2 regions of the Lysinibacillus sp. FW301-JW8 genome follow, and region 1 is predicted to be linked to the other one. Evidence: riboswitches for the same ligand, from Rfam matches in the RefSeq annotation. Region 1 holds a riboswitch; the other holds the start of a gene.

What was found. Region 1 has a riboswitch for lysine ahead of AC3WOM_RS18690 (amino acid permease). Riboswitches for the same ligand answer to the same signal wherever they lie in the genome.
Region 2: another riboswitch for lysine. It lies ahead of AC3WOM_RS15205 (transporter substrate-binding domain-containing protein); the one in region 1 lies ahead of AC3WOM_RS18690 (amino acid permease).

The regions. Positions count from the first base shown of each region.
Region 1 is NZ_JBYTBB010000051.1:16,010-19,436, forward strand. Features, by position in the region: gene AC3WOM_RS18685 (CynX/NimT family MFS transporter) at 1-772, opposite strand, end outside; lysine riboswitch at 951-1,127, shown strand; gene AC3WOM_RS18690 (amino acid permease) at 1,211-2,674, shown strand; gene AC3WOM_RS18695 (response regulator transcription factor) at 2,857-3,427, shown strand, end outside.
Region 2 is NZ_JBYTBB010000036.1:36,861-40,287, forward strand. Features, by position in the region: gene AC3WOM_RS15195 (amino acid ABC transporter ATP-binding protein) at 1-407, opposite strand, end outside; gene AC3WOM_RS15200 (amino acid ABC transporter permease) at 420-1,145, opposite strand; gene AC3WOM_RS15205 (transporter substrate-binding domain-containing protein) at 1,334-2,191, opposite strand; lysine riboswitch at 2,310-2,496, opposite strand; gene odhB (2-oxoglutarate dehydrogenase complex dihydrolipoyllysine-residue succinyltransferase) at 2,870-3,427, opposite strand, start outside.

The DNA.
Region 1 (3,427 bases):
AGCCTGCACGATCAGCAGCTAATCCTTGTGATATGTAAATTTCAGGAATCCATGCTGCAGTTGTATAAAATAATAATGATTGTAATCCCATAGCACCTGTTACTGCCCAGGTAACAGGGGATTTCCATAAAGGTATACGTTCTTTCGTTTTCTTAACAGCGGGCTCAGGCTTATTAAACTTTAATTGTGGAATCCAAATTAAAATGGTTAACACAACTAAACTAAGTGCAATAGCCAGTGCTCCTTGCCAGCCAAAAGATGATTGGGCAATAGGGTAGCTAATCCCAGCACCAAGTCCAGCTGTTAAATTCATGGACATTGTAAAAAATGCCATAAGCAAACCTACGTGATAAGGAAATTTTAATTTAAGTAATCCTGGAATAAGTACATTTCCAAATGCAATAGCAACACCAATTAGCATAGTTCCAAAAACGAGCAAACTTGTTGTTCCTAGAGAGCGCAGTACAATACCTACTGCTAAAAGAATAGTGGATAAAAATAATGTTAGCTCAAGTCCTAATTTACGTGCAACAACTGGTGCAAATGGCGATATAACCGCAAAGGCTAGAAGTGGAATAGTAGTTAGAAATCCAGCTAATACATTTGATATACCTAGATCTTCTCGTATAAAAGAAATAATAGGTCCCACAACTGTTAAAGGCATTCGTAATGTCGAGGCAATACAAATAACGCCAATGACTAATAGTAAGGTAGCTCCTCTCCAGCTAATTTTCCTGCTAGGATAACTAGTGGAATCTTCATTTGCTGTCAAAATTAATCCCCCCTGTTTACATTCAATTATAATTGAACCACTATATTACTTTATCACATTATTCAAAATAGTAGAATATTCATAAAATATAGAACTTTACTCGTCGTATTGAAATGTAAAATGTCTTATGTTAAACTTGAAGACATCATAAATTTAATAATTATATGCCTCATGTTTGTATTGAGGTAGAGGTCGCGGTATTTATGAGTATGCTAATGGAAATGACAAGCATTGACGAGATTAGCTGAAAGGAAATACTGCCGAAGTGTGAGGGGACTTGAAAACCTCATGCTGGGGCTGTCTCCGAAAGGAACAGAACTGTCACGTTTGGACAACGTGTTGAGCTATCATTTAGAAAAAACTGAGGATTAACTTAGCCATCACAGTGTTCATGTGATGGTATTTTTTTGCCTCTTATATTAGGAAGGACGCCATATCGTGAGTGAAATAAAAGTGAATCAGCTCGGTCATAAAGTGCCGAAGCTGAAAAAAGAATTAAAAAGCCGTCATATTACAATGATTTCTTTAGGTGGTACAATTGGTACAGGGCTATTTTTAGCCAGTGGTGGTGCCATTGCACAGGCAGGTCCTGGCGGGGCATTACTAGCCTATGCCCTAATCGGTGTCATGGTGTACTTTTTAATGACAAGCTTAGGGGAAATGGCAGCCTATATGCCATCCTCAGGCTCATTTAGTACGTATGCTACGAAATTTGTTGATCCAGCTTTGGGCTTTGCACTTGGCTGGAACTATTGGTATAACTGGGCTATCACAATTGCTGCAGAAATTGCGGCTGTATCATTAATTATGAAATATTGGTTCCCAGATAGCTCATCTGCATTATGGACAGTATTATTTATAGCTGTTGTGTTAACCTTTAATTTATTATCTGTAAAAAGCTATGGTGAAAGTGAATATTGGTTTGCCATGATCAAGGTGGTAACTGTGATTGTGTTCATTATTATCAGCTTATTAATGATTTTTGGTATTCTAGGTGGACAGGCACCTGTAGGCTTTACAAATTTCTTTATTAGTGATGGACCGTTTCATGGGGGGTTCCTTGCTACATTTGGTATTTTCCTTGCAGCAGGATTTTCATTCCAAGGAACAGAGCTTCTTGGGATTACAGCTGGTGAAACGGATGATCCTGGAAAAAATATTCCAAAGGCAGTAAAATCTGTGTTCTGGCGTATTCTTTTGTTTTATATTTTAGCGATTGGTGCGATAGGGATGCTGATTCCATTCACCGATGAACGTTTACTATCAGAAGACATCGCTGTATCGCCATTTACACTAGTGTTTGATCGCCTAGGTATTGCCTTTGCTGCTTCCTTAATGAATGCCATTATTTTAACGGCCATGCTATCAGCTGGGAATTCAGGACTATATGCATCATCTCGTATGCTATGGCAATTAGCGGTAGACGGGCATGCACCAAAATTTTTCGCAAAATTAAGCCGCCGCGGTATTCCAATCTATGCATTAATGGCGACATTAGCTGTAGGCTGTCTTGCATTTTTAGCATCTTTTTTTGGTGATGGGGTTGTTTATATTTGGCTTTTAAATGCCTCGGGAATGTCCGGCTTCATTGCTTGGCTCGGCATTGCATTTAGTCATTATCGATTCCGCCGAGCTTTCGAAGCGCAGGGCTTGGATCCTCAATTGCTGCCATATAAAGCAAAGCTATATCCTTTTGGCCCGCTTTTTGCCTTTACGGTTTGTATGATTGTTGTTATTGGACAAAATTATACGGCCTTTATGGGGGATAAAATTGATTGGTATGGAATACTCGTTTCTTATATTGGTATCCCGCTGTTTTTATTGTTATGGTTTGGATACAAAATCAAATATAAAACAAAAATGCTTCCGCTGAAAGAATGTGATTTAAGAGTGGAGGATTAAATTATTGAGCTGTTCTATAAGCCATCATCAATGGCTTTAGAACAGCTTTTTTATTATTTTGTAAATATCGAATGAAACGAAAAAAATAATATATGGTAAATTATATATAATCGTTTTCACCTTGATTTTGTTTTTTTAAAAGTAGTAATAATAAATAGATTTTAAAAGTGAGGTATATGAAAGTGCAAAAGCGTATTTTACTAGTAGAAGATGATGAAGCCATTAGGGAAATGGTGGAGAGTTATTTAACGATGGAGGGATTCCTTGTTACTTCAGCAGTGAATGGAGAAGAGGCATTGCAAAATTGTTTAAATAAACCCTTTGATTTAGTGATTTTAGATATTATGATACCGAAACTAAATGGATTAGAAGTTTTAAAGATAATACGAGAGCAGGCATCACTGCCGATTATCATTATGTCAGCTAAGGATAGCGATGTTGATAAAGCATTAGGGCTAGGATTAGGGGCAGATGATTATATTGCAAAGCCATTTTCAATGCTGGAATTTTCGGCACGTGTCAAGGCTGCCATTCGAAGAGCAACAAAATACGCCAATCATGTAGAGGATAAGAAAGATATATTAGAGATAGATAATTTATTAATCGACCTTGTTAATTTTTCAGTAGAGAAGAATGGACAAAACGTAAAGCTCACATCAAAGGAATTTGCTATCTTAAAATTATTCGTGACAAATCGTAATCGAGTTTTTACAAAACAGCAAATTTATCAGTTGATTTGGAATGATAATTACT
Region 2 (3,427 bases), on a different contig from region 1:
GGCTTCGCATTTACATATTGATCCATACCAACAATTTTTAAATATTCTAAAGCTATTTTTTCAGCTTCTGATTTTGAACGCTTTAATACTTTTATTTGACCTACTGTACAATTGTTTAATACATTATGGTTGTTAAATAAGTTAAATTGCTGGAAAACCATACCCAAATGTGTACGATACTTTTGAATGTTATGCTTATCATCAAGAATATTTTCACCTTTGTAGATAATCTGCCCACCACTTGGCGTTTCTAATAAATTGATGCAACGAAGTAATGTTGATTTACCAGATCCAGAGGAGCCGATTAAACAAACTACCTCACCCTTTTCTACTTGAAAATTGACATCCTTTAACACTTGGTTACGACCAAATGATTTACTTAAATGCTTGATGTTAATGACTGTCATTTGTGCGTCCCCCTATATTGCTTCTTTCTGTTCTTTTTGATAGGCATCTGGTCCATCAAGACGTTTTTCAACATATAATAAAATTCGTGATGCCGTAAATGTCATAATAAAGTAAAGGACACAAGCTACAAAGAATGATTCAAAATAGCGGAAGTTATTCCCTGCAATTGATTTTGTTTGGAAGAATAATTCCGTTACACCAATAACGTTTAAAACAGCAGTATCCTTAATATTCATTATTAATTGGTTCCCTGTTGCAGGTAATACATTTCGTGCAACCTGTGGTAGTACAACATGTAGCATGATCTGGAAATGATTCATACCAATAGCTGAAGCAGCCTCGTATTGACCTTTATCAATTGAAACAATACCACCACGCACAATTTCCGTCATATAAGCACCGGTATTCAGAGAAACTACTAAAATACCTGCTGTAATAAAATGCATGTCGATACCAAATGCTATATCCAATCCGAAGAAGACAACCATCGCTTGTACAATCATTGGTGTACCACGGAAGAATTCAACATAGCATGTAAGTATAAAATTAATCAGCTTTAAACTGTAAAATTTCACACCCTTTTTACGAACCGGAATGGTATGCATAATCCCGATGAAAAATCCGATAAATGCACCAATAATTGTACTAATACTCGAAATTAATAAGGTATAATACGCACCTCGTAAAAACATTTGCCAGTTATTCTCTACAATAGAGATAATCCATTCAAGACTCATGATGCTCCTCCTAACAACATTGTGTTGCTTGTTTCTTCTTTATATTCCTAGCTAACTAGCATGATGAACACGATTGTTCTACCATTTTATGAATAATGCAGCTAAGACATTATCATTATTTAGAGAGGTTCTCATTGAATAATGATGAAATGACATGCACGGACTAGCGAAGAGTCCGTGCATTCCTGTTACTGTGCTGCTGGTTGTTGCTGAATGGCATCTTCCATAATTGTTTGGCGATCATCTTCTGAAATTCCTTTTAAAATTTCATTGATTTTATCAAGATCTGCATCACCTTTGCGTAAACCAACTGCAATGGATGTATTAGAAGGATCTGTATCAAAGCCTTCCTCAAAAGCTATATATGTGAATTTATCATTAGCTGCTGCTGCTGAAATACCTTCTGGACGCTCTGCTACATAGCCATCAATTTTTCCTGCCTCTAGTGCTACACGCATTGCTGGGAAGCTATCCATAGCCGTTTGCTTTTGTACATCTTTGATTTGGTCAATCACTTTGTAGTTTGAAGTGTTTAATTGTGAAGTAATTTTAGCACCAGAGAAATCCTGGATTGATTTTGCTTTTTCATATTTACTGCCTTTTTTAATAACCATTACAAAATCAGAAGTATAATAGTTTTCAGTGAAATCAATTGTTTGCTTACGTTCTTCAGTAGGAGACATCCCAGCAATAATAGCATCAATTTTATTGGATTGAAGTGCTGGTACTAAACCATCCCATTCCATTTTTACAATCACTAATTCTTTTCCTAAACCCTCAGCAATTTTTTTTGCCATTTGAACATCATAGCCACCTGCATACTCTGCATTATCTGCAATTTTTACTGCGCCATTTGCATCATCTTGCTGTGTCCAGTTGAATGGCGCATAGCCCGCCTCCATACCAATACGGAATTCGCCACCGCCTTCTTCTTTGTCGGCTCCAGCATCACCTGAACCACCCTCTTTTTTGTCGCTCGTGCCACATGCAGCTAGCACAATTGCCGTCATGATAGAGATCATTACTAACAACCATTTTCTTTTCATGAAAAACTCCCCTTTTCTGTAAAAAAATAAGACAACTGTACTAAAAAAGACCTAAGCTTTGAACTTAGGTCTTACCTTTAATTGACAGTTGCCCAAATCCTCACTATAATTTCCATGTTTCTGAGATAGCACAACCTAGTAAATGTGGAAAGTAATTTACTAGGACAGTCCTGCAATTATTCACTGCAGACCCAGTATAAAAGTACGAGCTCCTTTTATACTTCGGCGATATTTCCTTCTCCATTGCGTCTTCGCTTGCTTGTACTCAGCAATGAACTAATAAATACCGCGCCTCTACCTCACAATAGAATGAATGTGAGGTTTGTTTATTTAATTGATATTTAGATACTACTATAAAACTAGCCTATTCGTCAAGGTAATTTTATCATTTTTCTGATTAATGACAATATTAGGGTTTTATCTATCTTAAATTCATTATTTACTTTTGCAAAGTTAACAAATATATTGAAGCTTCAGCGAAAAAAATCGCAAATTATTACTATTGATAGTAAGCCTAGTAATCCAAAAGTACCTTATAAGCACAGTTGTGTTTGCCTCTATACGGTTCTATCCATCACTTTGGCTTTTCTATCAGCTAATTCGACCGTTCTATCCGTCTCTTCCACTTTCTATCCTTTATACACAAGAAAAAGCCCTGCGATGTGCAGGGCTTTGGCATTAAGAATTTAATAATAAATCTTCTGGGTTTTCAAGTAATTCTTTTACTGTTTTAAGGAAGCCTACAGAATCTTTACCATCGATAATACGGTGGTCATAAGAAAGAGCTAGATACATCATTGGGCGAATTTCTACTTCACCATTCACTTCAACTGGACGTTTTTTGATAGAGTGCATGCCTAGGATAGCAGCTTGTGTACCATTCATGATAGGTGTAGACATTAATGAGCCGAATACACCACCATTTGTAATTGTGAATGAGCCACCTTGAAGATCTGCTAAACCTAATTTTTTGTCGCGAGCTTTTTTCGCTAGGTCTGCAATAGCATCTTCAATTTCAGCAAAGTTTTTGCGGTCAGCGTCACGTACAACTGGTACCACTAAGCCTTCCTCTGTAGATACAGCCACACCGATATCAAAGAAGTTGTTTAAGTGAATTTCGTCACCAACGATTTGTGCATTCACATAAGGGTATTTTTTAAGTGCTGCTACTACAGCTTTTGTGAAGAATGACATGAAACCAAGTTTAGAGCCTGTAGACTCGAAGAATTGGTCTTT